2 linked regions of the Arcticibacter tournemirensis genome follow. The protein of the gene in region 1 interacts with the protein of each later gene in a pairwise test. Links are inferred from orthologs where the notes say so. Each region holds a gene or a part of one and is shown on either strand. Other genes may lie near its edges. The genes, in order: BDE36_RS22040 and ung.

Region 1 (16,220 bases):
CTTTTTTAAACTGCTTACAGCTTGAAAATGCAAGTACTGCAAACCCTAAAACAATTAAGTTTTTCTTCATTTTGTTGTGGTTATTGTATTTTTCTGGTTTATTGAATTAAAAGACTTTTATATTCGGGTAAGATTTGTTTGAACCGTTGAATTGTTTCCTGTAATGATTCCGTCGACTGGCCTCCTGCGGCATTCCTGTGACCTCCGCCATTAAAATACTTCTTACAGATTTCGTTGGCCGGAAAATCACCCGTCGAGCGTAAAGAAAGCTTTACCTGGTCTGCCCTTTCAATAATCAATGCTGCGAGCCTGATCCCATTTATGGTCAAGGCATAATTTACAAGTCCTTCAGTATCCCCTGTGGAAATATTGAACTTATGTAATTCGTCTCTCGAAACAGTTATCAAAGCAGTATTGTATTCGGTTAACACTTCGAGCTTCCTGAGAAGGCAAAACCCTAAGAACCTTAAACGATTTTCGGAGAAGTTATCATACACCAACTGATGAATTTTTGCATTTTCTGCTCCTCTCTCGATCAGATCAGCAATGATATGATGAACTCTTGGCGTAGTGGTAGGGAAACGAAAGGACCCTGAATCCGTCATGATTCCTGTATAGAGACAAGTCGCCACGTCTTTATTGATGGTCTGTGGCTCCTCAAGTACGTTTACTATAAACTCATAAACGAGCTGAGCCGTTGCGCAAGCATTTATACTCCAGTACCGGTAATCGTCAAAATCTTCAGGTTCAAGATGGTGATCTATTAATACCTTCTTGCCTTTTGATTCCTGGACATGCTGGCCTAACCCGTTGATACGGGCCAGTGAATTAAAGTCAAGGCAAAAGATCAGATCCGCTTCAGCTACGTATTTCGCCGATTCTTCAGGCTTCTCCGTATAAATTACCACTTCTGGATTATTGGGCAACCATTGTAAGAAAACCGGATAATCTGTTGGAGAAACAACTTTTACGTGATGCCCTTTTTGAATAAGACAATTATATAAACCTAATGATGAGCCTATTGCATCCCCATCAGGTTTATGGTGGGTAGTTATTACAATTTGCTTTGGATCAGCTAATAATTCTTTAAGCGAGGTTAACTCCAGCATCATTCAGTCAAAAGAAATGCAAAGCTATTAAAAACCTTGGGGTTACAAAATGAAAAATTAATTCAAATAGACGTAATTCGCATTAAAAACTTAATTTTGCCGGCAATTAAATCAACCATGGCAACTAACAGAACTTTTACAATGATCAAACCGGATGCTGTAAGTAACGGCTTTACCGGTGCTATTTTAGATGATATTATTAAAGGCGGCTTTAAGCTGATTGCAATGAAGTACACTCATCTTACTTCAGAGACTGCGGGTGCCTTTTATGAGGTGCATAAAGAACGTCCGTTTTATGCCGACCTGGTGAAATTCATGAGTTCAGGTCCGATTGTAGCTGCAATTCTTGAGAAAGACAATGCTGTTGAAGATTTCCGTAAACTTATCGGAGCGACAGACCCGTCTAAGGCTGAACCAGGTACTATCCGCAACAAGTATGCAAAATCAATCGATGCAAATGCGGTGCATGGATCCGATTCTGACGAGAACGCTGCGATTGAAGGAAGCTTCTTCTTCTCGAACCTCGAAAGGTTTTAAAATCAGTATCTGACAACTGTCAGCATCTATTGACACTATTATTTAGCTATCCGCATGAAGCCTAAAGGCTAATTGCTGATAGCTATTTGTTATAGTCGTTTTCCTACATAAAGACAATCTCATCAAGCACTTTGGATCCCGCACGTTCATTCATCTTATCCAGAATCTGTGTGCGGATCATCAGAAGCTCGTTCTTCAAGACGGAGGACTCAACTCTTATAAATAGTTTCCTTTCGCGGATAAACAACTGACTGGTCCGGTTGGCAACTGCCTTACCCATCATTTCCGGCCATGCAGCGATCAGTGCGGTTTCGTCAAACTTACGTTTGAGCTTATAGACGCGAAGCATTTGCTCTATGGCATCCTTCAGCGATTTATCGTTTGTGCGGCGCATTATTTCACGGTCCCTTTTTCTACCTCAAAGATAGTAAGCTCAACTCCAATTGCAGCAAAAATCGAACTAATCCTTTCGCGACTGGTGTCGGTAATAAAAATCTGCCCGAAATCATCATGTGATACCATTTCCATAAGTTTCCTGGTCCTCTTGTCGTCAAGCTTGTCAAAAATATCGTCAAGCAACAGCAGCGGCTTGTAACCCTTTCTCTCCTGGAGAAAACTGTACTGGGCAAGTTTAAGGGCGATAAGGAAGGACTTCTGTTGCCCCTGTGAACCAAATTTCTTCATTGGCATCCCATTTACTGCAAACAGAAGATCATCCTTGTGAATACCTGTACTTGTACGTTCCAATATCCGGTCGCGTTCGGCAGCCTTCTTCAAAAGAACAGAGAAATCTTCGTTTAACAGAGGCGAATCATATATAAGATCTACTTCTTCTGCTCCCTCCGTAAGATGGCGGTAATGCTTATGAAATACGGGGAGGAATGTCTCCATAAAATTGCGCCGCTTTTCAAAAATACGTTTACCTGAAGTAACTAGTTGTTCATCAAAAATAGCCAGAAGCTCGGGATCGTATCTCCCCGTTTCGGCAATACTTTTCAGGAGGGCATTTCTGTTAGTGAGATTTTTATTATATGTTATTAACTCGTCAAGATAATGAATATCGGTTTGAGAGATCACGTTATCGATAAAGCGACGACGTTCTTCGCTTCCCTCTATTATGATACTCACGTCATACGGAGAGATCATTACAAGAGGAAACAGCCCAATGTGGTCTGCCAAACGCTGATACTCTTTCTTGTTGCGTCTGAACTGCTTCTTCTGGTTTCGCTTTAATGAACAGGCAACTACCTCTTCCGAGCCGTCTTTATCAAAAGTACCCTGCAGCATGAAAAAGTCAGCACCATTTCTGATTTGCTGTGAGTCTATAGGATTAAAGTAGCTTTTGCAAAGCGACAAATAATGTACTGCATCCAGCAGGTTGGTCTTGCCTGCGCCGTTATCACCTGTAAAAGCGTTAACAGCAGGGGAAAGATCAAGCCCGCCTTCTTCGTAATTCTTAAAATTTATCAGCGCTATTTTTTTAAGCCACATAAACTACCGCAAAGTTAATCCTTTCCGGGTAAAGCATGCGCTTTGACGATCAGCTTTCAATAATAAAACAGCACTCCTATAAATGTCCATGATTTCCCCTTGACAGTATTCCTTAAAAATGTATTTTTGCAGACTTCAATATAACGCAAATGGCGATTAATCAAAAAGATACTATTACTCACTCTGACAAACCAGGCAATACCAGTAAATTTGTGCAGGAGAATAAAAAAAGTCTGGCATTTATAGGTGGCGCTATAGTAGCTCTTGTACTACTTTACTTTGGATACCAGAAGTTCTATCTGGCCCCACGTGCGGAAAAAGCTTCCAACGAAATGTTTAAGGCAGAAGAATACGTTGCTATAGATTCCCTGTCAGACAGGGCAATCAAAGGCGATGGTTCTTATCCAGGATTCGAAAAAATCGCCGAGGAATATTCCAGCACCAAATCTGCAAATCTTGCAAATGCTTATCTGGGCGGTTTATATCTGCAAAAAGGTCAGTATCAAAAAGCAATTGATGCATTGGGAACTTATAGCAGTACGGGCAGTCCGGTTATCGATCCTCTTGTTTTAGGTATGCTGGGAGATGCTTATACCGAATTAAAAGATTACGATCAGGCGATCACTTATTATAAAAAAGCGGCTGATAAATCGGATAACTCTTTTACTGCTCCTCTTTTCCTTAAAAAAATGGGATTAGTTTACGAAGAGCAAAAAGATTACGAATCGGCTGCTAAGGCATATAACAAGATCAAAGAAAGCTATCCTACAAGCTACGAAGCTGCTGTGGTAGATGCTTATATTGCCAGAGCCGAAGCAAGGAAATAAAGAAGTTGTAAGTTGCGGGTTGTATGTTGTGTGACTGTTACCCACAACTTACAACTCGTTACCTGCAACCAGCAATGCACAACATACAACGCAATGGCCACTCAACTTAAGAGCCTTTCCGATTTTTCGCATACAACCATTCCTTCTGCTAGTCCCTATAGATTTGCTATTGTTACAGCTCAATGGAACGCAGACATCACAGGAGCATTATACCAGGGTGCCTATGAGCTTCTGGTTAAACAGGGTGCCTCTCCAGAAAATATCATTTCAGTAACGGTTCCCGGAAGTTTCGAGTTAACTTCGGGCGCAGACATGATACTGAATAATAAAAAGGTAGACGCCGTAATTTGCCTTGGTTGTGTCATTAAAGGCGATACCCCCCACTTTGAGTATATTTGCAGCGCAGTTGCTCACGGCATCACCAATGTTGGCCTTAAATATAATATTCCCGCAATATTTGGAGTTCTCACTACAAATAACCAGGAGCAGGCTTTGGAAAGAGCAGGGGGAAAACATGGCAATAAAGGGGAAGAAGCGGCGGCCACAGCTATTTTAATGGCTGATCTTCAACGCTCCCTCTGCTAAAAACCATTTATACTCTTAAATGGTTGTATTAGAAATTTTTAATACCTTTACTTTTCGAAACTTTATGGGTGCCTTTTTCCGTAAAAGGGAATAGTGCACAATTAGAATTTAACAATTGTTAAGATGAAGAAATTTACTGCAGGTTTACTCCTGCTGATGTTTGTAGCAATACTATTAGGGTCATGTTCCTCTAAAGTATGCCCTGCCTATAATTCTTATCCCAGGTCAAAAAGGGGCTAATCCGCCAATTCAATTACTTTTTGAACCTCTTAGGATACATTAAAAAACTGATACTATGAATTGGATACCGTTGGAAAGAATAGACCAGTTGCAGGAAATTAAGGATGCAACAGGGTATAGTATATTATTTAAGCATAGCACCCGTTGTGCTATTAGCATGATGGCAAAAAGAAAGTTTGAATCAGAATGGGCATCTCTGCCATCTGAAACGCCAGTCTATTTTTTAGACCTTCTAAACCATCGTGATATTTCAGCTGCCATTGTACAGCTATTCCAGGTTCATCACGAATCTCCTCAATTACTGTTAATCAGAGATGGCGAATGTATTTACCATACATCGCATGGAGAAGTATCAGCAGACGAGGCCTCCGCACAGATGAGGTTTTAAATCATAAGCACAATGTCAAATTCCACCGGGAGACAGCGGGTTTCCCGCAACTAAATAGCTACCTTTGTTCTATGATTGAATTGCCGGTAATTCCAGCCAGTGAAACTCAAAGAAGGCCTAACTGGTTACGGGTAAAGCTACCTGTAGGAAAAGAATATGCAAATGTAAGGGGATTAGTTGATACTCATAAGCTTCATACGATCTGTGAAAGTGGTAACTGCCCGAATATGGGAGAGTGCTGGGGTGCTGGTACTGCTACTTTTATGATCCTGGGGAATATCTGCACCCGGTCCTGTTCTTTTTGTGCCGTAGCTACGGGGAGGCCTCATGCAGTGGATCTTGACGAGCCGAACAGAGTGGCTAACTCAATCAAGCTCATGAACGTTAAACATGCCGTTATCACATCGGTTGACCGTGACGACCTTAAAGACGGCGGCTCCATCATATGGGCCGAAACGATCAAAGCGATCAGACGTGAAAGTCCCCAGACCACAATGGAAACCCTGATACCCGATTTCAGGGGTATTTGGGAAAATCTTTACCGCGTGTGCGAAGAGAGTCCTGAGGTGATATCCCACAATATTGAAACTGTTAAAAGACTTACCCGACAGGTGCGTATCCAGGCAAAATACGAAAGAAGCCTTGAGGCCCTGAAGCGCATTTCGGAGTTTGGGTTGAGAACCAAGTCGGGCATTATGCTTGGTTTAGGGGAAACAGAAGCCGACGTTATTGAAACCATGCAGGATGTTGCTGATGCTGGTGTGCATATACTTACGCTGGGGCAATATCTCCAGCCGACAAAAAACCATCACCCGGTGTTAGACTGGATCCACCCCGATCAGTTTGCAAAATATAAAGAGATAGGCCTGGATATGGGTTTCAGGTATGTAGAAAGCGGACCATTGGTACGTTCTTCCTACCATGCCGAAAAACATCTGTTTGATCAGATAAGGTAAGCGCAGTAATTCGCCGTTGACTATAAATACCTGAGAATTACTTCGGGAAGCGCTTCTATCAGGCGGGATGGAGGGACCACGTATCCTTGCACACTTTCTCCAGCGATACCGTGAAGATATACCCCCATGATTGCTGCGTCCTCGGGTGTGTACCCTTGCGCAACAAACGAAACGATCATTCCTGTCAACACATCTCCCATCCCTCCTGTTGCCATGGCAGGTGTACCGGTGGGGTTAAACAAACACCGTCCTTCAGGGGTGAAGATAATGGTATAGCGATTTTTCAGTACAATGGTACAGCCAAGGGTAACTGCCCGGTCTATTCCCGTTTCCAGTCGTTCCCACCAGCTTGTATGTTCACCAAAAAGCCTGTCGAACTCCTTGACATGAGGTGTCAGCACCGAGAACTCGGGTACGAGCTGCATTAATTCATAATTAGATGATATAAGGTTGAGCCCATCTGCATCAATCACAATCGGCTTGGCGAAGTTTTTTAAGGTATCTTTCAATACGTGCAGACTTTTGTCGCCAGTTCCCAGTCCGGGCCCTATACCTGCAGACTGATACTTACCCCACTGCAGGCTTGCCGGAAGCCGGTTTCCTTCTCTCACTACTGCCATTACTTCAGGCATAGCCGCATTTAAAGCATTAAGTCCTTCGGCCGGTATACAGGCAGAAGTTAAGCCGGCGCCGGTATACAAACAGGCTTTGGAGCACAGCAGGGCCGCTCCCATTGTTTCCGGAGCTCCGGCGACCAGCAAAGCGTGCCCATAGGAGCCTTTGTGACTAAAAGGCAACCGCGCTCTTAGCCGATCCCGGATATCATCTTCCGACAGGAGATAATATGGTCCCTCCCCGTCCTGCATAAAGGCCTCGTCAAGACCGATATCCGCAACTTCAAAATATTTAAGATATGGTGATGAATCGGGCAGAAGAAAGTTAAGCCTGGCCCGTTGAAAAGTTATGGCCAGGTCGGCCCGAAATACCGCGTCAGTCCTTCCCACAGCTCCTTCCGCTTTAAATCCGCTTGGGATGTCCACAGCTACCTTAGCTCCATCTAATGTATTCAGCCACAGTACCAAATCTTTCCATTCCCCATCAAGCGGCTTATTAAGTCCCGAACCTAACAAAGCATCAATGATAATATCCGCATTCTCCGGACCGGCATCCGCAGCCCTGTAAATCTCTTTAACTTCCAGGTCAAGAGATTTAAGTCGATCGAGATTAATATTAAAATCAAGGCTGCTCTTTTCCGAAAAACGGGCTATGATTACTTTAATTCGTTCGTATCCTTCCTTATGGAGTATCCGCGCGATCGCCAGACCGTCGCCTCCGTTGTTGCCGGTGCCACAATAGACCGAAATGGACAGCGTCCGGTCTGAGAAATCTTCCATAAACAATTCAACGAACGCACGGGAAGCATTTTCCATCAAGTCCAAAGACTGAATTGGTTTGTTAGCAATGGTGTAAGCATCTGCCTCCCTTATTTGCGATGATGTCAATAGCTTTAACATAGGCCTTTCTATTATCTGTAGAAATGCTGGTATCTCCTCTCAAATAAATCAAATCCCCCGTCGGAAAGGGATTCGATCGCATCAATGGAACTCTTGCCCTCCTTTAATTTCAGAAGCAATTTCTTAGTGAACGCAGGAGTAGACTTAGCCATAAAATAAACAATACTATATGATACATTATACATATAATCCAGCTTTGATTTACTATTCATCCAGGCCTCGTCGTCAAGTTGAAGGAATTCAGTTAGGTTCACATCTCCGCCCTGGATCTCGCGTTTAACAGCTGAAATCCTCGCTGTCTGAACAGCCACAGACACCTGTCCGTATGCCACGGCCATCGACTCAAAAAATACCGCCAGCCCTTCGTTAAACCAACGGGGTATGCCTCCTATATTATGATGCATAAAACTATGGCTCATCTCGTGGACGAGAGTTCTTATAAAGTCGTTAGTACGGTAGACAAAAATCTGTTTTAAACGTGGAGAATAAAAGCCGGTTTTGGAGACCACGTCTGATGCGGCTGCAAGACTGGCTTTTTTGTAATCCCCAAAGTTCTTATACAGGTTAATGGTGATCAGCAGACTGTCGTTTCTCCGGGTATCAAACAGGCCGTTGTAGATCTGCGACTCGTATTCTGACAGAAGCTGAATATTCTCTCTCTCCTGTTCTGTCAGTTTAAAGCCGATTTCGTTAATAAGGAGCTTCTGCGGTAGAGCTTTTTGAGCCAACAGCAGAAATAACACCGACAACAGGAGTTTAGATTTCATTATATATAAAAGGCTGAAACGACAGCCAACATCTTTAACGTTCCATTTCAAGTTTCAAAAACCTGGCAGTATGGCTCTTTTCCTCTTTGAGTAAATTCTCAGGAGTACCCGAGAAAAGTATCTGGCCACCACCGGCACCACCCTCGGGCCCCAGGTCTATTACCCAGTCGGCTACTTTTACCACATCAATATTGTGTTCTATCACCAGCACGGTGTTACCGTGGTCAACGAGACGATTGAGCACTCCAAGCAATACGTTGATATCTTCAAAATGAAGTCCTGTCGTAGGCTCATCGAGGATATAAAATGTTTTTCCTGTATCCTTCTTGGATAACTCAGTAGCAAGTTTTACACGTTGTGCCTCTCCTCCTGATAGAGTGGTTGACGACTGACCGAGCTTGATGTAGCCCAGGCCTACCTCATACAAGGTATTAATTTTCCGGTAAATAGATGGAATCGGTTCGAAGAAACTAACAGCCTCCTCTATGCTCATGTCTAAAACGTCGCTGATCGATTTTCCACGATATCTCACTTCGAGTGTTTCCCGGTTATAACGCCTTCCCTGACATTCTTCACAAGGCACTTGTACGTCGGGCAGAAAGTTCATTTCAATTACTTTCATTCCCGCGCCCTGGCATGTTTCGCACCTTCCTCCTTTTACATTAAATGAAAAACGGCCTGGTTTATAGCCCCTGATCTTAGCCTCCGGCAGCTGCACAAAAAGATTTCTTATATCAGAAAACACTCCTGTGTAAGTGGAAGGATTCGATCTGGGAGTACGGCCTATAGGGGCCTGATCTATCTCAATTACCTTATCTATATGCTCGAGGCCTTCGATCTTCTTATAAGGCAGTGGATGTTTCTTTGCCCTGAAGAAATGGTGATTAAGAATAGGATACAGTGTTTCGGCAATCAGGCTTGACTTACCACTGCCCGAGACACCGGTGATGCAAATAAATCTGCCCAGCGGAAATTCCGCGGTCACATTTCTCAGATTATTTCCGGTGGCATGCTTCAGTATCAAAGAATGCCCGTTGCCCTTCCTTCGTTCAGCAGGAACAGCAATCTCCTTTTTACCATTGAGATAGGCCGTTGTAAGAGTGCTGGCCTTTTTGATTTCCTCAGGCTTTCCCTCTGCTACCACCTCCCCTCCATGAACACCTGCTGCGGGGCCCATGTCGATCACGTGATCGGCTTCAAGGATCATATCCTTATCATGCTCCACTACAAGCACAGAGTTGCCAATATCCCGAAGGTTTTTTAAGGCAGATATAAGTCGTGCATTGTCGCGCTGATGTAAACCAATGCTCGGCTCATCCAGGATGTAAAGTACGTTAACCAGTTGCGACCCAATCTGAGTTGCAAGACGGATTCGCTGCGCTTCACCGCCCGACAAGGTCTTTGCCGTCCGGTCAAGCGTTAAATAATTCAGGCCAACATCCAACAGGAAGCCAATACGTGCCCTGATCTCTTTTAAGATCTCTTTAGCTATTATATTTTGCCTTTCATCAAGGCGACTTTCAACGTTTTCGAACCAGTCAGAGAGACTATTTATATCCATGGAGGCAAGCTCGAAAATATTCTTATCCCCCAATTTAAAGTGAAGCGACTCCTTTTTTAGCCGGGCACCATGGCAAACAGGACAAGTTTTGAGTACCCTGAAGCTCTCAAGATCCTCCATGCCGCTATCTCCACGCCGCTCTGTCTGCTCCTCCAGCATTTTAATAATGCCGTCGAAAGTGATCTGATAATTCTGAACGTTCCATTTATTATACTCCACCGGAACCGTAATAATATCATCAGATCCGTTAAGAATGATATCCAGTATTTCCCTCGGAATCTTCTCAATAGGAGCAGACAAGGAAAAATTAAATTTCTTTGCAAGGGCTTTCAGCACCTGAAACATCCAGGTTTCTCTGTATTCTCCCAGTGGCGCCAGGCCGCCCTGTATAATGCTTAGTTTAGGATTTGGGATGACAGATGCTTCCTCTATCTCAAAAATATATCCCAAACCATCACAACGTTCACAAGCACCATATGGCGAGTTGAACGAAAATGTATTGGGCTGAGGTTCGTCATACGATATCCCAGAAACAGGATCCATTAAATACCTGCTGAAGAAGAACTCATTATTCTCCTGGTCCGAAATTTTAATGATTCCTTTGGAGGTTTTTAATGCGGTTTGTATAGAGTTATATAGTCTTTTGGTATCCTTATCCGTTACCACAATACGGTCTATCACCATTTCGATGTCATGGATCTTGTACCTGTCAAGCTGCATCTTCGCCACAAGATCAACAATCTCGCCATCTACGCGTACTTTAAGATAGCCCTGTTTTCGTATCTGCTCGAAAAGCTCCCGGTAATGCCCCTTCCTTCCCTTGACTACAGGCGCCAGAACATTAATGGGCTTTCCATCAAACTGTTGAAGGATATTACGCAACATCTGATCTTCAGACATGCGCTCCATCTTCTGGCCCGTCACGTAAGAGTAGGCTTCTCCGGCACGTGCGTATAGCAGACGCATAAAGTCGTATATCTCAGTAATGGTACCTACCGTAGATCTGGGATTTTTTGATGTCGTTTTCTGTTCAATAGCGATTACCGGGCTTAACCCGGAGATCTTGTCCACATCCGGACGTTCCATGCCACCCAGGAACTGTCTTGAATAGGCGCTAAAAGTCTCCATGTAACGACGCTGGCCTTCTGCATATATAGTATCAAATGCAAGCGACGATTTACCGCTTCCGCTAAGTCCCGTAATTACAACCAGCTTATTACGAGGAAAAGAAACATCAATATTTTTTAAATTATGGACCCTGGCTCCAAAAACTTCCACTTCACTCTGTTCTCCAAGGTCGGGCGTACTTTTATCCATTAATTTACCTGTCAAAAATATCTTGTAAAGATCGGGTAATAGTAGCAAGAATCAAGCACATGAAATCAAGAATTCTAAATTATGACGTAAAGACCGGAACCGGCATAGCTGCCGGTTCCGGTAAGGTCATTCGTTCTTGTTACATAACTTCCGGCTGCTCCAGCGACATCGCTTTTAAAGCGTCGCGCTCAACACCCCGACTAAGAAAATGCTTCAGAGGTTCAGGCTTATCCTGCACCTTTTGAGCCAGAAGGTTCTTATTCCTGGCTGCGTAACCGTATTTCAACGGATTTTCGATGATCTCTTTCATTGAAACAAGCTTGTAAACGTAGGAAGCTGTTTCCCTGTTGAGCCTCATTTTAAAATAATTACGGTGTCCCTGGGCCGTCATTTGCTGTCTTAAACTATTCTCCCCAATGTTATAGGCAGCAGCGACTAATGTCCAATTGTTAAATTCTTTATACAAAGACCGTAAATACCGGCAAGCAGCGACGGTAGATTTTTTTAAATCCTGCCGCTCGTCGATAGATTTATTCACCCTGAGGCCATAGGTCCTCGCTGTTTGTGGCATGAATTGCCAGTACCCCGAAGCCCCCTTGGGTGATGTACCTCCCAGTAGTCCGCTTTCTACCAAGGGAACGTACTTAAAATCTTCAGGAATGCCATGCCTTTTCAGGATGGGTTCAATAACAGGAAACCAGCGTGCAGCAGTATGATGTAACCTGTCTGTCTGAATATGTTTAAAGCTATTAGCCTTTAAATACCTGCTCATCTTCAGAGACACCTTCTTATTGTGAAGAGGCACCTTTTCGTCGGCAAACCTGAATTCAGGTTTTGAAGATGAGACTTTCTTTTCCTGGGGAGAAGGGAAATCCACTGTTTGTGGAAACGAATTGTTGTGTGTCGCTGCGTTCCTGCTAATAAAAATCTTCGACGATATTATTAGTGCAAGGATCACAGAACACGCGATCAAATGTTTCTTAATCATGCGTTCCGTTCTTAAGTTAAACAAAAAAAGATTTCAAAGATAAACAATATATTCTTAATTTACAAGCACTTACATTTTAACCACTCATCTCCAAGGTTTTAGCTCCCTCTAAAACCAGCAATATCAGCAGCTTATTTCTCCCGTTTCCCGGGGTACTTCAGGACTTAATATTTACCTGTCTTTATCATAATTTCAGGTCTGTAGTCCTACGGCATTTTCCCATTACCTTTGAAAATAAAATAAACAGATTCAGCGTTTTAATGTTAAAATCACTATCTTTGCACCCCATTTCAAAAAGGTTATTAGCATTATCATGCCAGATAAAAACAACAGGAACAGTCGCGAGGACAAGTCCTTAAAGAACAATCGCTTCGAAGGCAATTCAAAAAATGAACGGCCGAAGAGAAGTAACAGCGGATCAAAGAAAATGTTTGACGGTGACAGAAAGCCTTACAGCGGAGATTCATCCCGAGACACAAAACCGGCATTCAGAGATAAAGACAAAGACTCAAGGCCTTTCAGAGAGCGGAGTTCAGGAACACGTCCCTTTTCCGAAGGTCGAAGGGAAAAACCTGAAGGCGGACGAAGCTTTGAAAGAGGGGCTTCAAAAGAGCGTTCTTTTGATAAACGTCCTTACAATAGCGACAAAAGTGAGGGGGGCCGTTCAAACGGAGATCGCACTTTTGATAAACGCCCATATAACAGCGACAGGAAAGAAGGTGGAAGACCGACAGGAGACCGTTCGTTTGAAAAGCGCCCATATAATAGCGACAGGAGAGAAGGTGGAAGACCTACCGGTGACCGCCCATTCGAAAAGCGCCCATATAACAGCGACAGAAAAGAAGGTGGAAGGCCTACCGGTGATCGCCCATTCGAAAAACGCCCGTATAGAGGCGACAGAAAAGAAGGAGACCGGCCATCAGGCAATCGTTCTTTTGAAAAACGACCATATGGCAACGACAAACGTGGCGAACGTGGTACATCAGGAGAACGTCCTTTTGAGAGGAAACCATTCAAACCTGAACGCAGAAGATATGAAGACGGTGTGAGCCGCAATTGGACGTCGGAAGAACACCTGGAGCAAGCTCCGGTATTGCGGTCAAGAAAGAACAGCGCACCAAAGGGCGATGAGCTTATCCGCCTGAACCGCTATATTGCGAACGCGGGTATCTGCTCCAGAAGGAAAGCCGACGAACTTATAGAAGCAGGTGTTATTTCAGTCAATGGCGAAGTAGTATCAGAGCTCGGGTATAAGATTAATCCGATGAAGGATCTGATTCGCTATAACGGAGAAACGCTGAAAAGGGAAAAGATGGTTTACGTTCTGTTAAACAAACCCAAGGATTATATCACTACCACCGATGATCCTCAGGAGCGCAGAACGGTAATGCACCTTGTAGAAAAGGCTTCAAAAGAAAGGATTTATCCCATTGGTCGCCTTGACCGCAACACCACTGGTTTGCTGTTAATGACCAATGACGGCGACCTTGCAGAAAAGCTTTCGCATCCCCGCAATAATATAACGAAGATTTATCAGGTAGAACTAAATAAAAACTTAACTCAGGGCGACCTGAATAAGATCGCCTTTGGAGTAGAACTTGAGGACGGATTAATTAAACCTGACGTTGTTAGCTATGTCCAGGGAGGAACAAAACGCGAAATAGGCATACAAATCCATAGTGGTAAAAACCGCATCGTACGCCGCATATTTGAACACCTCGGATACGAGGTTGAAAAGCTCGACAGGGTGGTTTACGCAAACCTCACTAAGAAAGATTTGCCACGGGGTAGATGGCGATATCTCGAAGAGAAGGAAGTCATCCAGCTTAAGCATCTTATAAAGTAAACGAAGAAGGCTCCGGAAATACCGGAGCCTTCTTCGTTTATGAACGGTGATCAAATAATATACTATCCCTGAATTTTTACTTATAATTCTTTAACTTCGTCATATATGAAAACCTGCAACTACTTATTTGTTATACTCTTACTGATGTCATCTGCTGCACTTATGAACCAGGTTAAAGCTCAAAAACTAAATCTTTTGGTGGGTACCTATACCGACAAGGGCACCAGTGAAGGTATATATGTTTACGACTTTGATATCAATTCAGGGAAGGCTTCCTATAAAAACGTTGCTAAAGGAATCGACAATCCTTCTTATCTCGCTATCAGCTCCGATGGGAAACTCGTTTATGCGGCAAATGAGAGTGGGGAAGGAACGGTAACAGCCTTCTCTTTCGACAGAAAAAGCGGCGCATTGAAAACACTTAACCAGCAAAAGTCTAACGGAGCAGCACCCTGCTACGTAGCAACTAATAAAAAAGGCAGCCACGTGTTTGCCGGCAATTATAGCGGAGGTAATTTTTCGGTATATCCGGTTCAGAAAGACGGGGCACTTGGAAAAGCGGTGCAGGTTATTCAGCATTCGGGCAATGGTGTCAATAAGGACAGGCAGGAAGCGCCTCACGTGCATTCGACCGTATTGTCTCCCGATGAAAAATTCGTGATGGTGAGCGATCTTGGAACCGACAAGATCAATATCTATCATTTCGATGGCAGCAATGTATCTCAACCTGTAAGTCCGGCAAATCCTCCATTCGTAAGTACAGGAGCGGGCAATGGCCCCCGTCACCTCGACTTTCATCCCAATGGTAAATATGCTTATTCCATCCAGGAGATGACCGGAAATATTACAGTCTTCGGATATAAAGACGGCAGGTTAAACAGCCTTCAAAATATATCTATGCTTGCCGACGATTTTAAAGGCAATACCGGAGCTGCAGATATTCATGTTTCTCCAGACGGCAACTTTCTTTATGCTTCCAACAGAGGCGATGCCAATGACATTGCCGTATTCTCTGTCAATAAAACTACCGGGAAGCTGGCATTAAAAGGAAGATCTTCTACCCTAGGCAAAGGGCCCAGAAACTTTGTCATCGACCCCTCAGGAAGTTACCTGCTTGTTGGAAATCAGAATAGTGACCTCATTATTATTTTTAAACGCAATAAGGAAAGCGGACTTCTAACGGATACAGGAGAACGAATAAAAGTAGGATCTCCTGTTTGCCTGAAGTTTGTTGAATAAGCCGACGTCTGCGATTGCTGCAGTCTAATAGCTCGCCGCCAGATGTTTACTGTTGTTGCTTTCTAATATCTCGCGATAAAAAGACTCGTACTGGGGTAAAATCAGGCTCAGATCAAATTCTTTAGCACGAGCAAGCGCGCTTTCTTTAAAAGCATTGAGCCGCTCGTTATCCTCAAGGATATAAATAGCATTTTTCGACATTTCCTCCACATCCCCAATATCGCTCAGAAACCCGGTGACACCCTGAACGTTCAATTCGGGCAGGCCACCGGCATTAGAAGAGATAACCGGAACTTTACATGCCATAGCCTCCAAAGCTGCCAGGCCAAAGCTTTCAGATTCCGAGGGCATAAGAAAAAGATCGGCAACAGAAAGAATTTCTTCCACAGCATCCTGCTTTCCAAGAAAACGCACACTATCACATATTCCCAGTTCCCGGCATAACTGCTCACAGTTTACCCGATCCGGCCCGTCGCCAACCATTAAAAGTTTAGAGGGGATCTTTTCAAGTACTTTCTTAAAGATCCTCATGACATCTGCCGCCCTCTTTACTTTTCGGAAATTAGACGTATGTACCAATATGCGTTCGTCCATCGGAGCAATTGCTTTCTTGAAATGGTCCTTCCGCTTATGGCTGAATCTTTCCAGATCAATAAAATTGGGAATTACCTTAATATCTTTTTCAATCTCAAAATGACTGTAAGTTGCTTCACGCAAATGTTCAGAAACAGCAGTCACGCCGTCGGACTGGTTAATGGAAAACGTAACCACAGGTTTGAAGGTAACATCCTTCCCTACCAGGGTAATGTCAGTTCCATGAAGAGTTGTAACTACCGGAATATGTATTCCATAGGT
Region 2 (16,412 bases), on another replicon or contig:
TTAAAGCCGGCAACCCGAATAAGGTATTTAACGATCTCGGAGGAATGCGTAAAAAGCTGAAACTTGAAATAACCATGCCTTCGAAAGAGGAAGTCATGCTCTGGTTTGAATAAAAGACTTAACAAAAGCTTAAAGGCCTGTAAATATTGAATTTACAGGCCTTTTTTATTTTTGTTACCAAAACGGATTTTATGAATTTATCTAGTATCGAGATTACAGAAAAAGAATACCTTATTAAATTAAATAAGGAAGATTTCGACCTTTCTTTTATTAGTCAGCTCCTGAAAAGGATACAAGCGGAAAAGTTCTTCTCTTCAGCCAAAACAAACGAAGAAGAGGATATTATAAGCAAAGCTGCAAGGTTAGAAAGAAACACCTATTTTGATCATCTGGACGATAAATAATCACCACATCATCGATGTATCTGTCAATCTCTGCCTATCTGGGCCTGAACCCTCGGGTTTGAACCACTGTCTTATCCAGCTGGCTCATTTGTCCTTGCATCATCTTTATCTGCTCTGCCAGTAGCTTATTCTTGTCGGCCTTCTTTGCCTCCTGAAGGTACATCGTAGCTTCCCTCTTATTTCGCTTTGCCATGGCAATTCCTGCCAGGCTTAACTTTGCAAGAGCTATATTATGATCCATGGTCATTCCTAATGAAAGAGCTTTCTTAAAGTACTTTTCCGATTGCATAGGTGCCTTGCGAGACTCTATAAGACCAATAAGAAGATGATAGTATCCGTGTTGAGCCTTCAACAGCTCTGTTTCGTAATTCTTAATGCTTTTAAGCCAGCTTTCCGCTTTATCCATGTTTTCTTTTCTAAGATAATACTGCGCAATCAGCATCTTCTCGTTAAAGAAAAATGTTACAACTACGATAATAGCCAGCAGCAATACAAGTATACCCCAGCCCCAGTGTCCAAAAATCATTAACGCAACAGAACACCCGAGTAAAGCAAAAGCTATTATTAACCTTAAAAAGTTCGGCATATTTTTATTTCTTTGTTAAGTGGATGCAAATATCCGCTTATTTAGCCGCTTAAACAAAAAATATAGCATTATGCCTGTTCAAATAGAAGAATCATGGAAAGCCGCCCTTGAAGGAGAATTTCAAAAGGACTACATGAAAGATCTTAAAGCCTTTCTTCTCAGGGAAAAACAGGAAGGAAAGACCGTTTTCCCCCCGGGGAATATGATATTTAACGCGTTCAATCATACACCGTTTCAGAAGGTAAAAGCCGTGATCCTGGGGCAGGACCCCTACCATGGTCAGGGACAGGCCCACGGACTTGCTTTCTCAGTGCAAAAAGGAGTAACAGTTCCTCCCTCCTTACGAAGCATTTATAAAGAGTTAAAGAACGACATCGAAGGATTTACCATTCCCAATCACGGAGAGCTAACTAAATGGGCCGACGAAGGAGTGCTACTGCTAAACGCTACCCTTACCGTCCGAAAAGGAGAACCAGCCTCACACCATAACAAGGGCTGGGAAAAGTTCACCGACCAGGCAATCATTGAACTGTCTGAAAAGAAAAAGGGAATTATTTTTCTGCTCTGGGGGAAAAATGCTCAGGCAAAAATGCCTCTAATCGACGCGAATAAACATTTCATCCTGAAAGCAGCCCACCCCTCACCCTACTCTGCAGAGCATGGCTTCTTCGGTTGCCGTCATTTCTCCAAAACAAACCAGTTGCTGAAAGAACAGGGACTTGAACCGATAGACTGGCAAATTTAGACAATTGACAGGGGACAGTGGACAGTTGATAATGCAGAATTGAAAATGATATCGCATAATTGAATTTATGCACGGTTGTTTTGCTGCGAAACTAATTAAATTAGACACACTGTCAATTGCCCATTCTCAATTGTCAATTGTCAATTGTCAACTCTCCATTGTCAATTGTCCATTGTCAATTGCCTTAGTATTCCAGCGGGATCACCGGCTCTTTCTTGCTTGTTGAAAGGATCATCATGGTTTGGAAAGTTTTTACCACTCTGATCTTGCTGATCTTTTCCATGATCAGTTTCTCGTAGGCCTTAATATCCTTTACGTAAATTTTCAGGACGAAATCGCAGAGCCCGGTCACATGATGACACTCTGTAATCTCTTTAATTTTCTTTACCTCGTCAACAAAAGTCTGAATAGTATTGTTCTGATGGAAGTCGAGCTGAATTTGAATAAACGACTTGATTCCCAGCCCGAGTTCCTCTTCATCTACTATTGCATGATAACTTTTAATTACACCAAGGTTTTCGAGCTTCCTTACCCGTTCGAGGGTAGGGGCTGGCGACAGACCTATTTCAGTGGAAAGCTGCAGATTTGTAATACGTCCGTTCTGCTGCAACGTTTTAAGAATTTGAAGATCAATTTTGTCTGGTTGGTAGGGCATCGTTTACAATTATTCTGCAATTTAAAACAATTTGCAAATATTTTTATATTTAGATTACTCTAAATTAAATATTAGATTTGCAAAACAGACACATAATATCTTTATGGGAGATTCTTTAGGAGAAGTACATTCTACAGTAAAGACCTCTGGGAAAACCGGTTGGCGTAAGTTGATGGCATTTATCGGTCCCGCTTACCTCGTAAGTGTTGGATATATGGACCCGGGGAATTGGGCCACGGACATAGCCGGAGGAAGTCAATTCGGATACAAGCTGATCTGGGTATTGTTAATGTCGAACCTGATTGCCCTTTTACTGCAATCCTTAAGTGCCCGTTTAGGTATTGTAAGGGGGCTTGATCTGGCGCAGGCCTCCAGAAACGGTTACGCCAAATGGGCTAATTACCCACTCTTTGCCCTCGCCCAGATTGCAATCATCGCATGCGACCTGGCAGAGATAATCGGAATGGCGATCGGACTGCAACTGTTGTTCCATTTGCCCCTCATCTGGGGGATATCCATAACTATTCTCGACACCTTCCTGCTGCTGTTTCTGTTGAACAAAGGAATGCGGGCAATGGAAAGCTTCATCGTATCGATGGTGTTCATTGTAGGACTTTCCTTTCTTATTGAAATGTTTATAGTTGAGCCCGTGTTCTCAGAGGTAGTAAAGGGGTTTGAACCCTCCATCCTTAGTGGCAATGCTCTTTATATCGCAATAGGTATCATCGGAGCTACAGTCATGCCCCACAATCTCTACCTTCACTCTTCACTGGTTCAGACCCGTAAAATAGAACGAACACCGCAAGGCATTCGCGAATCTCTCAAGTATAACCTGATTGATACCGGCGTAGCATTAAACCTTGCTTTTTTTGTAAATGCGTCCATCCTTATACTTTCGGCTACCGCATTCTTTAAAAACGGTTATCACGAAGTGGCCCAAATACAGGATGCCCATAAATTGCTCGATAATATATTTGGTTCTCTGTCTCCTGCCCTATTTGCCATTGCGCTGATTGCAGCCGGACAAAGTTCAACAGTAACCGGTACTCTTGCAGGCCAGATAATAATGGAAGGACATTTAAATCTTCGTATTCAACCATGGCTGCGCAGGCTACTTACCCGCATGCTGGCTATCATCCCGGCTTTCTTTACCATTTTATATTTTGGAGAGGAGGCCCTGGGCGAGCTGCTCGTATTAAGCCAGGTAATCCTAAGTCTGCAGCTTGGCTTTGCCGTTATCCCTCTTATTCATTTTAACTCCGACAAAAAACTGATGGGGGAATTCGCCATAAAACTATGGGTGAAGATCCTGGCATGGCTTAGCGCGTTGATTATTGTTGTTCTTAACATAAAACTCGTATTCGAAGAGGTTACAGGGTGGATAAACACTTCTGAAAATAACTGGTGGGTGTTTGTCTTTGTATTACCTGTTATACTTGGCGTCCTCCTTCTGCTTTTCTATGTATCCCTTCACCCTATTATAAGTAAGGTAAGGGCTGAGATATTTACAGCACCTCATGGCCAGGCCATGGACATACAGGATATTGAGGGCGTTATTTATTCAAGTATCGGCATTCCAGTCGACTTTTCCAGTCATGATAAAAACACTATCCGCAACGCTTTAATCCAGGGAGGAAAAGAAGCTCACTATTATCTCATCCATATTGTAGAAACTGCCGGAGCAACTTACCATGGGGAGAAGGTGATGGACTTCGAGACGAAAAGTGATTTTGAAAACTTACAGAAATATCAGGCAAATCTCAAGAACCTGGGTTATGAAGCCTCAGTCTTAATTGGTTACGGCCGCTCAGCAAAGGCCATTGCCCGCCTCGCCAAAATCAATAATATGGATCTCCTTGTAATGGGAGCACATGGACATAAAGGACTTAAAGACATTATCTTCGGCAGCACGCTCGATTCTGTACGGCATAGAGTAAAGATCCCGGTATTGATTGTTAGATAAAGAGTATGAACTTAGCGCTGGTTCTTCCCCAGGAAAGACAGGAGCTGTTTATTACTAACCTCTTTATTGATATCAATATATCCGGGATAGCTCACTTTTTCATTGCCGATAGTAAAAGAAGGTTTGATCATCAGTGTTATTATGGTCTTCATCTCCTCTTCTGACGAAAGAAAAGCAGTAACGGCCTTCTGATATTCAGGATTGGAAAGTATCGGATAAAGCTCTGAATCTATTTTAAGCGCAACATCTGCCGTGCCTCCTTCAGGAGCTATTACAATCTTTCTGTTATAAGACCCGCTTGTCAATTCCACTCCTTTTAACACAATTTTATAATCAAACTCGTTAATTCCGGCTTCGTCCTTTCCCGGGTTCTCTATTTTCATCCGGAGCACGGCCTTTAACGGCAATGTTTGCTGCATGAACGCAAATGCGACGGCCGGGGCGCCTGAAAGGTCAAATCCCTTTTTCCTGATTAAACGCGAGATGTCGGTATTTGCAAGATAAACACTATCGGCCGATACAATGGAGTACGTACAGCCTTCCAGCGCTTCCAGCCGTTTCACCTGGCTGTCAATACCACATGAGTGCAGCAGAATAAGGGCCGGAAAAAGAAAGAGAAGTTTTTTAATATACTGCATCGCTTTAAGGGGGTATAATGATATAAGTGAATAAACCCTTATTTGTTCAACCAACCAAATCAATTGGTTTCCGGGCTGCGCCCGAAGCTCTTGAAAGCCTGAATTCTGAAGGTGTTTGACCTGTAATCCGCTTAAACTGAGAGGACAAATGCTGAACGCTGCTGTAACCAAGCCTGTAGGATATCTCGCTCAGGTTAAGTTCATCATAAAAGAGAAGCTCCTTTGCCTTTTCAATCTTCTGCCGGATAACATACTGCTCAAACGTTATTCCCTCGACAGAAGAAAACAAGCTGCTCAACGAGCTGTAATCCTGGTGCATTTCATCAGCCACTAAAGCCGACCAGTTAACCTTCGTATTCAGTTCTTCAGTATGGTGAATTCTCCTGATCACTATATTCTTCATTTTCTCGATCAAGCGCATTCTGGAATCGTCAAGCAGTTCAAAGCCCAGCTCCTGCAATCTCCCCGACAATAATGCACTTTTCTGTTCGTCAAGGCTGTCTTCTTGTATTTGCGCATAGCCGAGATCCACTTTCAGAGGATGAAATCCCAATTTCACAAGTTCACTCTCTACAACGAGAATACAACGCGCACAAACCATGTTCTTTATATACAACTCAGTCATTGGCACAAAGGTACTTTAATAAGACAAAATCGTCCTTTCTATATTTCATTGTCAATTAAAAATAATATCGTATTTTGGCTTCATAAATTTCACCATGTCGCGCATAACTGCCCTTATCACTCTGATACTCTTAATAACGGCGAAACTTGCATTTTCTGATACTTTCATTGTAACGAACAAAGCCGACAGCGGCCCGGGAACATTACGGCAGGCTTTACTGGATGCAGCTTCCAACGGCATAGCCAGCACCGACCGGATAGAGTTTAATCTGCCGGGCAGTACCATTAACGACCGCACGATACGGCTTAGAAGTCAGCTGCCTATGGTAAGCTCGAAAGTAATTATCGACGGAAGCACCCAGCCATCTGACGTTTTCGGTGTATCGGGAGCGAAAGTTATTATAGAAAGGGAGTTTAACAACGTTTACTATTCAGGCCTGGTTATATCAACAGATATCTATAAAGAAACTGTATCAGACGTGGAAATTTACGGACTGTATATCAGAAACTTCGCGAACATCACTTCACTCTCAAATATAAACACATCTCAGGGATCAGGAATTATCGTCGAATATAACGCCCAAAATGTAACGATTGGGGCACCGGGAAAAGGCAACGTGATATGCGGAAATATTAACGGAATTGCCATCAATGGATCCCGTTATTACAACGGCACTAACGATGTCAATTCATCCGGAAAGATAGTTATTCAATCCAACCTTATAGGCTTACTTGATAACGGAACAACCGCAAACACAAACTACATCGGGGTTTCGGTCAACCTTTTCGAACGCGAGCTCAATATCGGTGGCGACAATACCGGCGAACAAAACGTAATCAGCGCTAATGCTACAGATATACTAATTGACAGATCCAGTTATTATAACAGTAAACGAGCGGTAGTCAATATCATCAACAACAAGATAGGAACGGACTGGAATGGAACTAAGGATTTCAAAGGTCTGCCTCTCTTTTCCCAGTCGGCCAGTGTAGATATGTATGGAATCAGGGCATCGAGCAGCCTCACGGATTTGAACATTATGAAGAATATTATCTCGGGGCATTTAACCTGCGGGATCTCTATATCATATGCGGATTTTCTCATTACAGCAAATCATATTGGAACAGATGTAAATGGCACAACAGACCTTGGTAACACGGTTGGAATCCGCATCGAATCCGGGGCACAGGGAAGAATAGGGCGCTCAGCCGATGAAGACAAGAATTACATAGGCTATAACCGCTATGGCATTGACGTGCTTTCTGAAAAACCGACAACCATTTCGCGTAACAGCATTTTTTGCAATACGCAATTTGGCATTGGCAAGGCAACAAGGACGCAGCAGACCTATGTACAGGTTCTGAAAATAAATTCTGACCACATCTCGGGTAAGGCAACACCCAATGCAGAAGTCGAGTTATTTTATTCTGACAATTGTCCCGGAAGCTGCCAGGGCAAGACTTACTTTTTCACAACCGCTGCCGACAACAGTGGTCGCTGGGAATACAATGGCAATCTGACGGGGCACGTAGTTGCTACAGCAACGTTACCATCCTATGTCACCTCTATGTTTTCCACAGCCGGACTTCAGGAAAATGAGGCGAAAGTGGAACCGGTAACCTGTAAGGGACTGGGAAGTATAACTATCTCAGAGCCAAGGGAAGGCATTGGTTTTAAGTGGTACCGGCTCGAAGAAAATGGTACATCCGTGTTTATCGGCAGTACACAATCTGTTAGTGGCCTTGATGTGGCAACTTACGAAGTGAATATTGACGATGGCTGTAAAACTGTTTTACATACATTCTATATTACAGACCAGAAGCTGACGAAACCGGAAATCACCCCCCCGGTGCCGGCATGCGGACAAACGTCGTTCCAATTCTATGCTACAACCCTGCGTGGTAAAGGCAACATATCCTACCGCTGGGTTAATTCGGGCGGACAAACTGTAGGATACGGGCAATATGTCTCGCTGCCCCAGGGCACTTACTCTGTAGAAGTAACAGATGAGGCCGGATGTTTATCAAAATCCGATCCCGTCACTATAGTACGTAAACCTCAGCCTGTCATAAATATATCTGCTATGGTGTCTACAGCCGCCGCTTGTGGAAAGCCCAACGGTTCAATTAAAGGAATTACTACTTCAGATATTACAGGGAATGTTAAATATCAGTGGTACGTATACGACGCGTACCACGGTAAAACTGGCGACGCGGTGACCGGGCAAACAAATGTGGACCTCACAAATGTAGAAGGCGGCTACTATCAGCTTCAGGTTTCTGACCAGGGCGGCTGTCCTCCGGTATATAGCAGTCCGCTGTATATCAACATCTATAACTCGGTGATCGTAAATATTGGCTCAATCAAGGGTACAACCTGCGGTAAGAAAAATGGATCTGTAACAGGCATCACCATACTGGAAGGAAATCATTATAAATTATATAACGCACTAAACGTACTCGTTAAGGAAGAGGATTATTTAGGCGTCCCCATTAATTTCTCTGGTCTTTCCGCCGGGAGCTATATAATGATTGGCGAAAGCACCATCTCAGGTTGCACATCCAACCCTACTCCATTCACAGTATATGAGATAGCTCCGGAGAATTATACTTTTTCGGCTTCTGTTCAACCTACCACCTGCGGACTTTCTAACGGAAGCATAACCCTTACTTATAATGTAACCTCAGCACGTCCTGCCAGATACGAATGGACAGACGCGGGCGGCCAGTTATTAATTACCGGAACGCAAACACAGATTAAGGAACTCGGACCCGGTGAATATACATACACGGCATATGATGCAAACGACTGTCCGAGGACCTATGTGTACACCATTGCAAGAACCGAAATTCTGAAGATCGACGCATCTGCAGTAAAACCGCCAGTCAATGACTACTGTGGGCTAAAAAGAGGTTCGATAACCGGACTAAAAGCCACAGGAGGTATACCCGGATACATATATTCATGGATCGATGAAAATAACAAAGAGGCGGGAACAAGCCTGGATCTTCTCAACATCGGTGAAGGAAAATACCGTCTTGTTTTAAAAGATCAAACCAGTTGCGGCGTGGACACTAGTGATGAATATACCGTAGTTGACCAGTCAAGACCAATGGCAGATCCATTAGCAGCAGATGTTCGTGTTTGCTACACCACCGAAATCACAATACCGGTTTCGAATGTCGAAGAAGGCACCTACCAGTTGTACAAAAAAACATCTGATCCATCTCCATTCAAAGAAAACACAACCGGCATCTTCACTTTTCTAGCGTCCGGCTCATCCGATTATTATGTCCGGCGAGTCCTTGGACATTGTATTAGCAATTTCACAAAGATCCATGTCGAAGTTACCAACGACAACCTGCATATCACCAACACGATGACCCCCAATGGAGACGGCGTCAATGACATTTGGTCCCTTACAGGTTTACCTGATTACCCCGATATCAAAATCCAGCTATACACAAGAGATGGACAGCTCGTATACGAATGCATTGGCCCCTATATAAATCCCTTCGACGGTCACTTCAGGGGAGCCGAACTACCCGCTGGCGTTTACTATTATAAGATTGATCTCCGGGGCGATTGTAAACCCCTCAGCGGAAGTCTCACGCTTTTAAGGTAATGGACAATGACTAAAATTGTCTCTGCGAGCAGTTTACTTTGTAACGGTTATTCAACAAAAGGCCGAGCACGATTTCGTGCGAACCATTGTTAACATGCTTGAGAGGCGAAGTCGTAAAGTCATACGAGTAACTAAGATTGATAAGGTAGCCAACATTGAACCCAGCCATAAGAGAGTAAGAATCGTTATTCCTGAAACCGCTACCCATCCAAAGTTTATCTTTATAAGCAAGCTTTAAGTTAGCGTCTATGGCCGCAGGAGAGTTTAATGCGTAACTCAGTAAACCCGAAGGGATAACAGCTAGATCTTCTCCTACGAAGAACTTATACCCCACTGTCCCGTAAAAGGAAGGTTGCTGGTATTGTTCTACGGTACGCTGCCCATCCACCGTTTTCCAGTGCTTGCCCACCAGCTGTTTTCCGGACGCCCCCAGGAAAAACCTTGGGGTATAAAGCCAGATACCAAGGCCAACATCCGGCCTTATCCTGTTGTTATAGTCGGCAGCAAAAAGAACATCGTCTTTTTCACCTACAACACCTTCCACGTCAATTCCGATAGAAGAAAAACCACCGGAAACGCCGACGGAAAGGTTAAGGACTTCCGAAAGCCCGAGGTGATAAGCATAGGTGGCATTTACCGATGTTTGCCGGATCCTCCCTGCTTTATCAGTTATTGCATGGAAGCCTACACCATGATGCGGTTCAGCCGACATAAAACTGTTGACATATTGCCGGCTCATCGGATTCTCACCTTCGGCGGGAAAAGTATTAACAGAGCTTCTTATGAAATCTTCCCCGAAAGGAGCATTCAGCGATACATAATACGTTTCAGGAGCTCCCTCCAGTCCCTGCCACTGATTACGGAAACCCATCTTTACATCTATATAATTGTCTATGCCGGAAAGAGCTGGATTGAGTAAATAATTGTTAAAGATGTATTGCGTTGATCGTGGTTGTCCCTGTCCATAAACAAGTACGCTTATGAAAGAAAAAAACACGAGGCCCAGGCATGATTTCATACAGTATTAAACACCGAAATTTAGAACTCAATATTAGTATAATTTCTTCAATAAAGGAAAACTTATCGGCGGAAAATCAGGGCACCGCATTTAAAGAGTGTCGAGAGAGAAATTCCCCTTTCCAGGCTTCGCCTGGAAGGACACTTTTTGAGATCATCCAGTTGAAAAAGAGGAAGAAATGATTTAGATTCATTTAACACTGCTTGTAGTATAACACGAGAACAGTTCGGAGTGAGAGCACAGTAAGTGCAGGGTGAGTGCACGGTGAGTGCACCTTTTACCGGGAAAGGGTGCACTCACCGTGCACTCACTGTGCTCTCACCGTGCACTCATCCCGAAGAGTTCCAGAATAGTGGTCGAAGCAGGAGCGCACTATTCTTCCATTATATGATACATTTCCCGGCTGCTTTATAGAAAAGTCTTCATCGACTTTGAGCATATTCTTCGTTTATGCCCATTGTTTTAAACATCGACTCTACCACATAGATCAGCCGGATATTTTCCGCGAGATGCCCGTGCTGAACTTCAATATTAAAATAAGGAATTTTATTCACCTGAGCATAAACTGATAGTGAGCCATCTGCAGGCCCGGTCTGGCTTTGAAGAACAACATTTACATTTTGCTGTTTCAGGAAATTAAAAAAGGCAGGGTCTGTTACTAACACGAGGTCGTCAGGATCCATCGCTGGATTAATGTATACGCTATCCGCAGTGCCATGCAAGTAATTCCCTTCGAGATAGGATTCGATGCTGAATTTCCCGTCCGAATTATTATGAAGCGTAATGATATAGCCGGAGGTATCAGGATTATATACTTTAAGAGCTAATCTTGCAAGATCGCGCGCTTTTTGAACAGCGAGGGAGTCCTCTCTGCCCTTACTGTGTCTCTTCAGGCTCAAATAAGCTCCCACGTCATTAAAGATTTGATTGGGATCAAAAGATAATAAAGAACGCCTGCTGCCAAACGTTATATTTCTCGTATTCCCATACTTTAGCTCTGTTAAGCTCCCTCCGCGATTTCTACAAAAAGCATGAGCAGCCCTGACACCTGTATTTTCGTTATCGTGGAGTATTAAAAAATTGAGATTTGCCTTTTTATAATTCGACTTAAGTATATCAACTGTTTTGTTGGGAAAAACAAAAGAAACCGATTCCAAAAACTCAGGAACGCTATCCTGTTGTGAATGAACGATACCAGGACATAAACATATAAACGCGATCATTAACCGGGCTGACTTCATCATAGCTGTTCACTCAATTTTGATTCTTTTCCACCAATCAGGATTAAGATCCTGGGCAGGGGTTTTCTTCACAGGTCTAACTAATAAATAGATGTATTTATTCTGGAGTCCGGAAACTCCGATCCTAAAATAGTGATTTTTTGCTAAAATGGTCCTTTTGCTTCCATATTGCCTTACTCACACCATCCTTTTATTTAGTGCAGGTTGTCTACGGGATTCCTTCATCCCGTATCTTATTTAACAAATTTTAACATAAATTTTTTCCCTCATATTTAGCTAAAAGCTATTTGTCTTTTTAAGTTTGCCCCAGCCAAATAAAAGATTCATGGAAGAATTAGTAAATAGTAATTCATCGTACTCAACAGATATCAGGGCTCTGAACGAAATGATTCAGAGAGAAAGCGCATTTATCGACCTTTTAATGATGGAGATGGATAAAGTTATTATCGGTCAGAAGTATATGGTGGAGCGACTGATGATAGGACTTCTGGCAGATGGCCATATCCTTTTAGAAGGTGTGCCGGGGCTTGCAAAAACACTTGCCATCAACACGTTGGCCAAGGCAGTACAGGCAGACTTTAGCAGAATACAGTTCACACCCGACCTATTGCCGGCCGATCTCGTGGGGACAATGATATACAATCAGAAAAAAGATGAATTTATCGTCAGGAAAGGACCCATTTTCTCTAATTTCATCCTGGCCGACGAGATAAACAGGGCGCCGGCTAAGGTACAGAGTGCTTTACTTGAATCGATGCAGGAAAGACAGGTAACTATCGGCGACCAGACCTTCCCTCTACCCTCCCCTTTCCTGGTACTGGCCACTCAGAATCCAATAGAGCAGGAAGGAACCTACCCTCTTCCGGAAGCACAGACAGACCGCTTTATGCTGAAGATCGTTATTGGCTACCCCAATAAGGACGAGGAAAAACGGATCATGCGTGCGAATATTAGTCCGCAGGGAATGTTAAAACCCAATGCAATCATTCGTCCTGAAGAGATCATTAAAGCGCGGAAAGTAGTGAGAGAGGTGTATATGGACGAAAAGATTGAGCAATATATTATCGATATCGTGTTTGCGACAAGATTTCCCGACCAATATAAATTGCCCGACTACAAGAATCTGATTAGTTATGGTGCGTCTCCCCGTGCAAGTATCAGTCTCGCTTTGGCAGCAAAGGCCCTCGCTTTCATTAAAAGAAGAGGCTATGTGATCCCCGAGGATGTACGTGCCGTTTGTCACGATGTTCTGCGTCATCGCATCGGGCTGAGCTATGAAGCAGAGGCAGAAAACATCACTACAGAGGATATAATTACAGGCATCCTGAATGTAGTAGAAGTACCTTGAGAGTTGAGAGTGGAAAGTTGAAAGTGGAAAGGTTAAAGCTAAAAGGTAAAGTGGAGAGCCGAAAGGTAAAAGGTAAAAGCTGAAGGCTCAAGGCTGAAATCTAAAGACTGATGGCTAATAGCCAAAAGACAGCTAAATATGGCAAAGGACACTAAAGATCTGCTGAATAAAGTAAGGAAAATTGAAATCAAGACCCGGGGGCTAAGTACCAACCTCCTGTCCGGAGAATACCAGTCCGCTTTTAAAGGGCGGGGAATGGCCTTTAGTGAGGTTAGGGAATATGAACCTGGAGATGAAATACGGACGATTGACTGGAACGTCACAGCCCGTTTTAACCATCCCTACGTAAAGGTATTTAACGAAGAACGGGAGCTTTCGGTGATGCTTCTTATGGATGTGAGCCGATCTGAAGTCTTCGGCACCATTAAACAGCAAAAGCAGGACCTGGCCACGGAGCTTTGTGCGGTACTTGCTTTTTCGGCTATCCAGAATAATGACAAAGTGGGGGTGATCTTTTTCAGTGATAAGATCGAGAAATTTATCCCGCCTAAAAAGGGAAGAAGCCATATCCTGATGATCATCAGAGAACTGCTGGCCTTTACACCTGAAAGTAAAGGAACTGATGTTGCCGAAGCCTTAAGATACTTCACCAGCGTCATCAGAAAAAGATGTACGGCTTTTGTCATCTCTGATTTCATCAGTCCTTCATTCGAGCAGGCGCTGAAGATTGCCAATAAAAAACACGACGTTATTGCCCTCCGGCTTTACGACAAGCATGAAGATGAGTTTCCCGATATGGGACTCATCCCGGTACAAGACGCTGAAACCGGGGAATTTCACTGGATTAATACGGGAGATAAGAGAGTCAGGGACGCTTTTAAAGCTGAAAGTCTCCGAAGGAATGCCGCCTTGTCCGACCAGTTCAGAAAGTCGGGTGTTGATTTTACAAGTATCGGGACACACGAATCGTATATTAAACATCTAATTACACTGTTTAAAAAACGGGAAGGCCGCAGATGAAGAAGAAAATTTATTTGAACTACAGCCTTTTTTTTGCGCTGCTTTTATTGTTATTTTCACAAACTGCCTGGTCGCAGGACGTGAAGGTAGACGCCAGGCTCGACAACGTGTCTATCCCTCTCGGAGGGCAGACATTATTACACCTGAGCATTCAATTCCCGGCTAAGGACAGCGTGAAATTTCCCGCTCTGAAGGACACTATCAATGCAAAAGTTCAGATCGTTGAAAGCAAAACAGACACCGCCTTCAATAAAGACGACGTTAGCATTGAAACAATTACCCGCCATATACGGATTACATCCTTTGAGCCGGGTACATACACCATCCCCTCTTTTATATTCACCACCAGCAAAGGCAGCTTTGCTACGAAAGAACTGACGCTCCAGGTACTTTCGGTTGATGTAGATACGACCAAAGCCTTTTATGATATTAAACAACCCTTAACGGTATCCTATACCTTAATGGACTGGATCAAAGATAACTGGATGCTGATTGCCGGAATTCTGCTGTTCATCGCAGCCGCAGTGGCCGTTTTCTATTATCTAAAGAAACGGCCAAAGAAGGCGAAAGAAGTGAAGGAGGTAAAAGCAGCAGTTCCTGAACATGAGCTTGCCTTGCAAAAGCTTCAGGCTTTACGTTATAAAAAGTTGTGGCAGCAGGAACAGGTGAAATTATACCACAGTGAACTGAGCGACATCGTGAGGGAGTATCTCGAAAAGCGGTACCTGATAAAAGCGCTTGAGCAAACAAGCGGTGAAATCCTGTCGAGCCTGAGGTCGGCTGAAATACAGGAGAACGACAGAGCAATGCTTCGTCAGATCCTCACCCTGGCCGACCTGGTAAAGTTTGCAAAGGAAAGGCCATTGCCGGCCGACAATGAACGCAGCATGGAGAATGCGGTCAGCTTTGTGGAAAACACTAAAAAAACGCAGCAAACGACGGTAAATAAAGAAGATAACAGCAGCAATGGACTTACTTAAAGGAATAGAATTTGCCAATCCGGGATTCTTCTGGTTACTGATCAGTATACCATTGATCGTTGGCTGGTATATTTGGAAAGAAAAAGAACTGCAGGGCAATCTTACAGTAGCTACCCTTCAGGGATTCCCGGTCCCCTCCAACAGCTTCTTACCACGCCTGCGGCACTCCGGCATTGTGCTGAGGTCATTATCGCTTGTGGCCCTCATTATTGCTCTGGCGCGGCCCCAGTCGTCATTGAGCTGGCAAAATACCACAACCGAAGGCATTGACATTATTATCGCTTCGGATATTTCGGGAAGTATGCTTGCGGAAGACTTCAAACCAAACCGTTTGCAAGCGGGAAAGAATATAGCAATTGATTTTATCAAAGCACGGCCCGACGATCGCATCGGCCTGGTGGTATTCAGCGGCGAAAGCTTTACTCAATGCCCGCTAACAATTGATCATGATGTACTGATCAATATGTTTAACGGCATACAGAATGGTATGATCGAAGACGGCACAGCCATCGGAATGGGATTAGCCACCGCCGTGAACCGGCTTAAAGACAGTGAAGCAAAAAGTAAAGTGGTCATCCTGCTTACTGACGGATCGAACAATGCGGGGTCCATTCCTCCGCTTACAGCAGCCGAAATTGCAAAGCACTTTAATGTCAGGGTATATACTGTAGGAGTTGGTACCAACGGATACGCCCCCTACCCTGTCCCCTCGCCTTATGGCGGAATTACCTATCAGCGCATGCCCGTGCAGATCGACGAGGCCACCCTTGGCAAAATCGCCTCTACAACCGGCGGAAAATATTTCAGGGCTACCAACAACGAAAAACTGAAGGCGATATACGAGCAGATTGACAAGATGGAGAAAGCCAGAATAGATGTTACCCAATACCGCAAAAAAACAGAAGTATTCTGGCCGTTTGCTTTGGCTGCCCTGTTTTTTCTTTTGCTTGAGTTTGTTTTAAGGAACACTGTATTTAAAGGAGCTTTAACTTAGAAGATGCTACGTTTTGAACATATAGAATTTTTATGGGGACTGGCCCTTGTCCCTGTTCTGATAATTCTTTTTTTCAGGGTAAGCCGCTGGAAAAAGAAAGCAAGGGCCAGGCTGGGCGATCCGGACGTTATAAAGCAGATAATGCCGGAAGTGTCGTTCTCAAAACCCTGGTTGAAATTTGTGATTTTTACACTGGCATACACTATGCTTGTCATAGGCCTGGCTAATCCGCAGATAGGCTCGAAAATGGAAGAAGTAAAGCGAAAGGGAGCCGATCTGATGATCCTTCTCGACGTATCGAACAGTATGCTGGCCCAGGACCTTGCACCCGACCGCCTCGAGAATGCTAAAAGAGCTATAGCCCAGTTAATCGATAATCTTCATGACGATCGCATCGGGATGATCGTTTTTGCCGGGCAAGCTTATGTTCAGTTGCCCATTACGAGCGACTATTCGGCTGCCAGATTATTCCTGAACACCATCAATACAGGCATGGTTCCAACACAGGGAACCGCTATAGGCGAAGCTATTGCAATGGGAATGAGATCTTTCGATTTTAAAGATGGCATG

What was found.
Region 2: the proteins of BDE36_RS22040 (region 1) and ung interact in binary tests that used the Escherichia coli proteins (3 or more experiments, as listed by UniProt). The link is inferred for Arcticibacter tournemirensis from one-to-one orthologs.

Annotation. Positions count from the first base shown.
Region 1 is NZ_VFPL01000002.1:107,538-123,757, forward strand. What follows is about bases 232-2,936. They hold BDE36_RS22040 (nucleoside-diphosphate kinase), read left to right. Parts: upstream 232-1,226; coding sequence 1,227-1,646; downstream 1,647-2,936. Other genes in these bases: BDE36_RS22035 (DHH family phosphoesterase), read right to left, coding at 232-1,109; BDE36_RS22045 (DciA family protein), read right to left, coding at 1,750-2,040; recF (DNA replication/repair protein RecF), read right to left, coding at 2,040-2,936. In the rest of the region: BDE36_RS22030 (FKBP-type peptidyl-prolyl cis-trans isomerase), read right to left, coding at 1-70; more of BDE36_RS22035, read right to left, coding at 99-231; more of recF, read right to left, coding at 2,937-3,137; BDE36_RS22055 (YfgM family protein), read left to right, coding at 3,287-3,964; ribH (6,7-dimethyl-8-ribityllumazine synthase), read left to right, coding at 4,058-4,549; bacillithiol system redox-active protein YtxJ, read left to right, coding at 4,845-5,177; lipA (lipoyl synthase), read left to right, coding at 5,249-6,133; BDE36_RS22075 (NAD(P)H-hydrate dehydratase), read right to left, coding at 6,154-7,647; BDE36_RS22080 (DUF1570 domain-containing protein), read right to left, coding at 7,659-8,414; excinuclease ABC subunit UvrA, read right to left, coding at 8,449-11,292; BDE36_RS22090 (lytic transglycosylase domain-containing protein), read right to left, coding at 11,432-12,280; BDE36_RS22095 (pseudouridine synthase), read left to right, coding at 12,594-14,126; BDE36_RS22100 (lactonase family protein), read left to right, coding at 14,232-15,365; N-acetyl-alpha-D-glucosaminyl L-malate synthase BshA, read right to left, coding at 15,390-16,220. UniProt on the Escherichia coli protein: Major role in the synthesis of nucleoside triphosphates other than ATP. The ATP gamma phosphate is transferred to the NDP beta phosphate via a ping-pong mechanism, using a phosphorylated active-site intermediate.
Region 2 is NZ_VFPL01000001.1:2,117,601-2,134,012, reverse strand. The notes cover bases 1-2,897. They hold ung (uracil-DNA glycosylase), read left to right. Parts: upstream 1-1,060; coding sequence 1,061-1,735; downstream 1,736-2,897. Other genes in these bases: BDE36_RS08990 (Nramp family divalent metal transporter), read left to right, coding at 2,494-2,897; BDE36_RS08995 (Lrp/AsnC family transcriptional regulator), read right to left, coding at 1,920-2,390; BDE36_RS09005 (DUF2892 domain-containing protein), read right to left, coding at 439-990; BDE36_RS09010 (hypothetical protein), read left to right, coding at 192-404; lysS (lysine--tRNA ligase), read left to right, coding at 1-113. Also shown: more of BDE36_RS08990, read left to right, coding at 2,898-4,353; BDE36_RS08985 (hypothetical protein), read right to left, coding at 4,365-4,991; BDE36_RS08980 (helix-turn-helix domain-containing protein), read right to left, coding at 5,038-5,616; BDE36_RS08975 (T9SS type B sorting domain-containing protein), read left to right, coding at 5,711-9,241; BDE36_RS08970 (PorP/SprF family type IX secretion system membrane protein), read right to left, coding at 9,252-10,259; BDE36_RS08965 (hypothetical protein), read right to left, coding at 10,682-11,503; BDE36_RS08960 (AAA family ATPase), read left to right, coding at 11,826-12,848; BDE36_RS08955 (DUF58 domain-containing protein), read left to right, coding at 12,987-13,868; BDE36_RS08950 (hypothetical protein), read left to right, coding at 13,865-14,848; BDE36_RS08945 (vWA domain-containing protein), read left to right, coding at 14,835-15,842; BDE36_RS08940 (vWA domain-containing protein), read left to right, coding at 15,846-16,412. UniProt on the Escherichia coli protein: Excises uracil residues from the DNA which can arise as a result of misincorporation of dUMP residues by DNA polymerase or due to deamination of cytosine.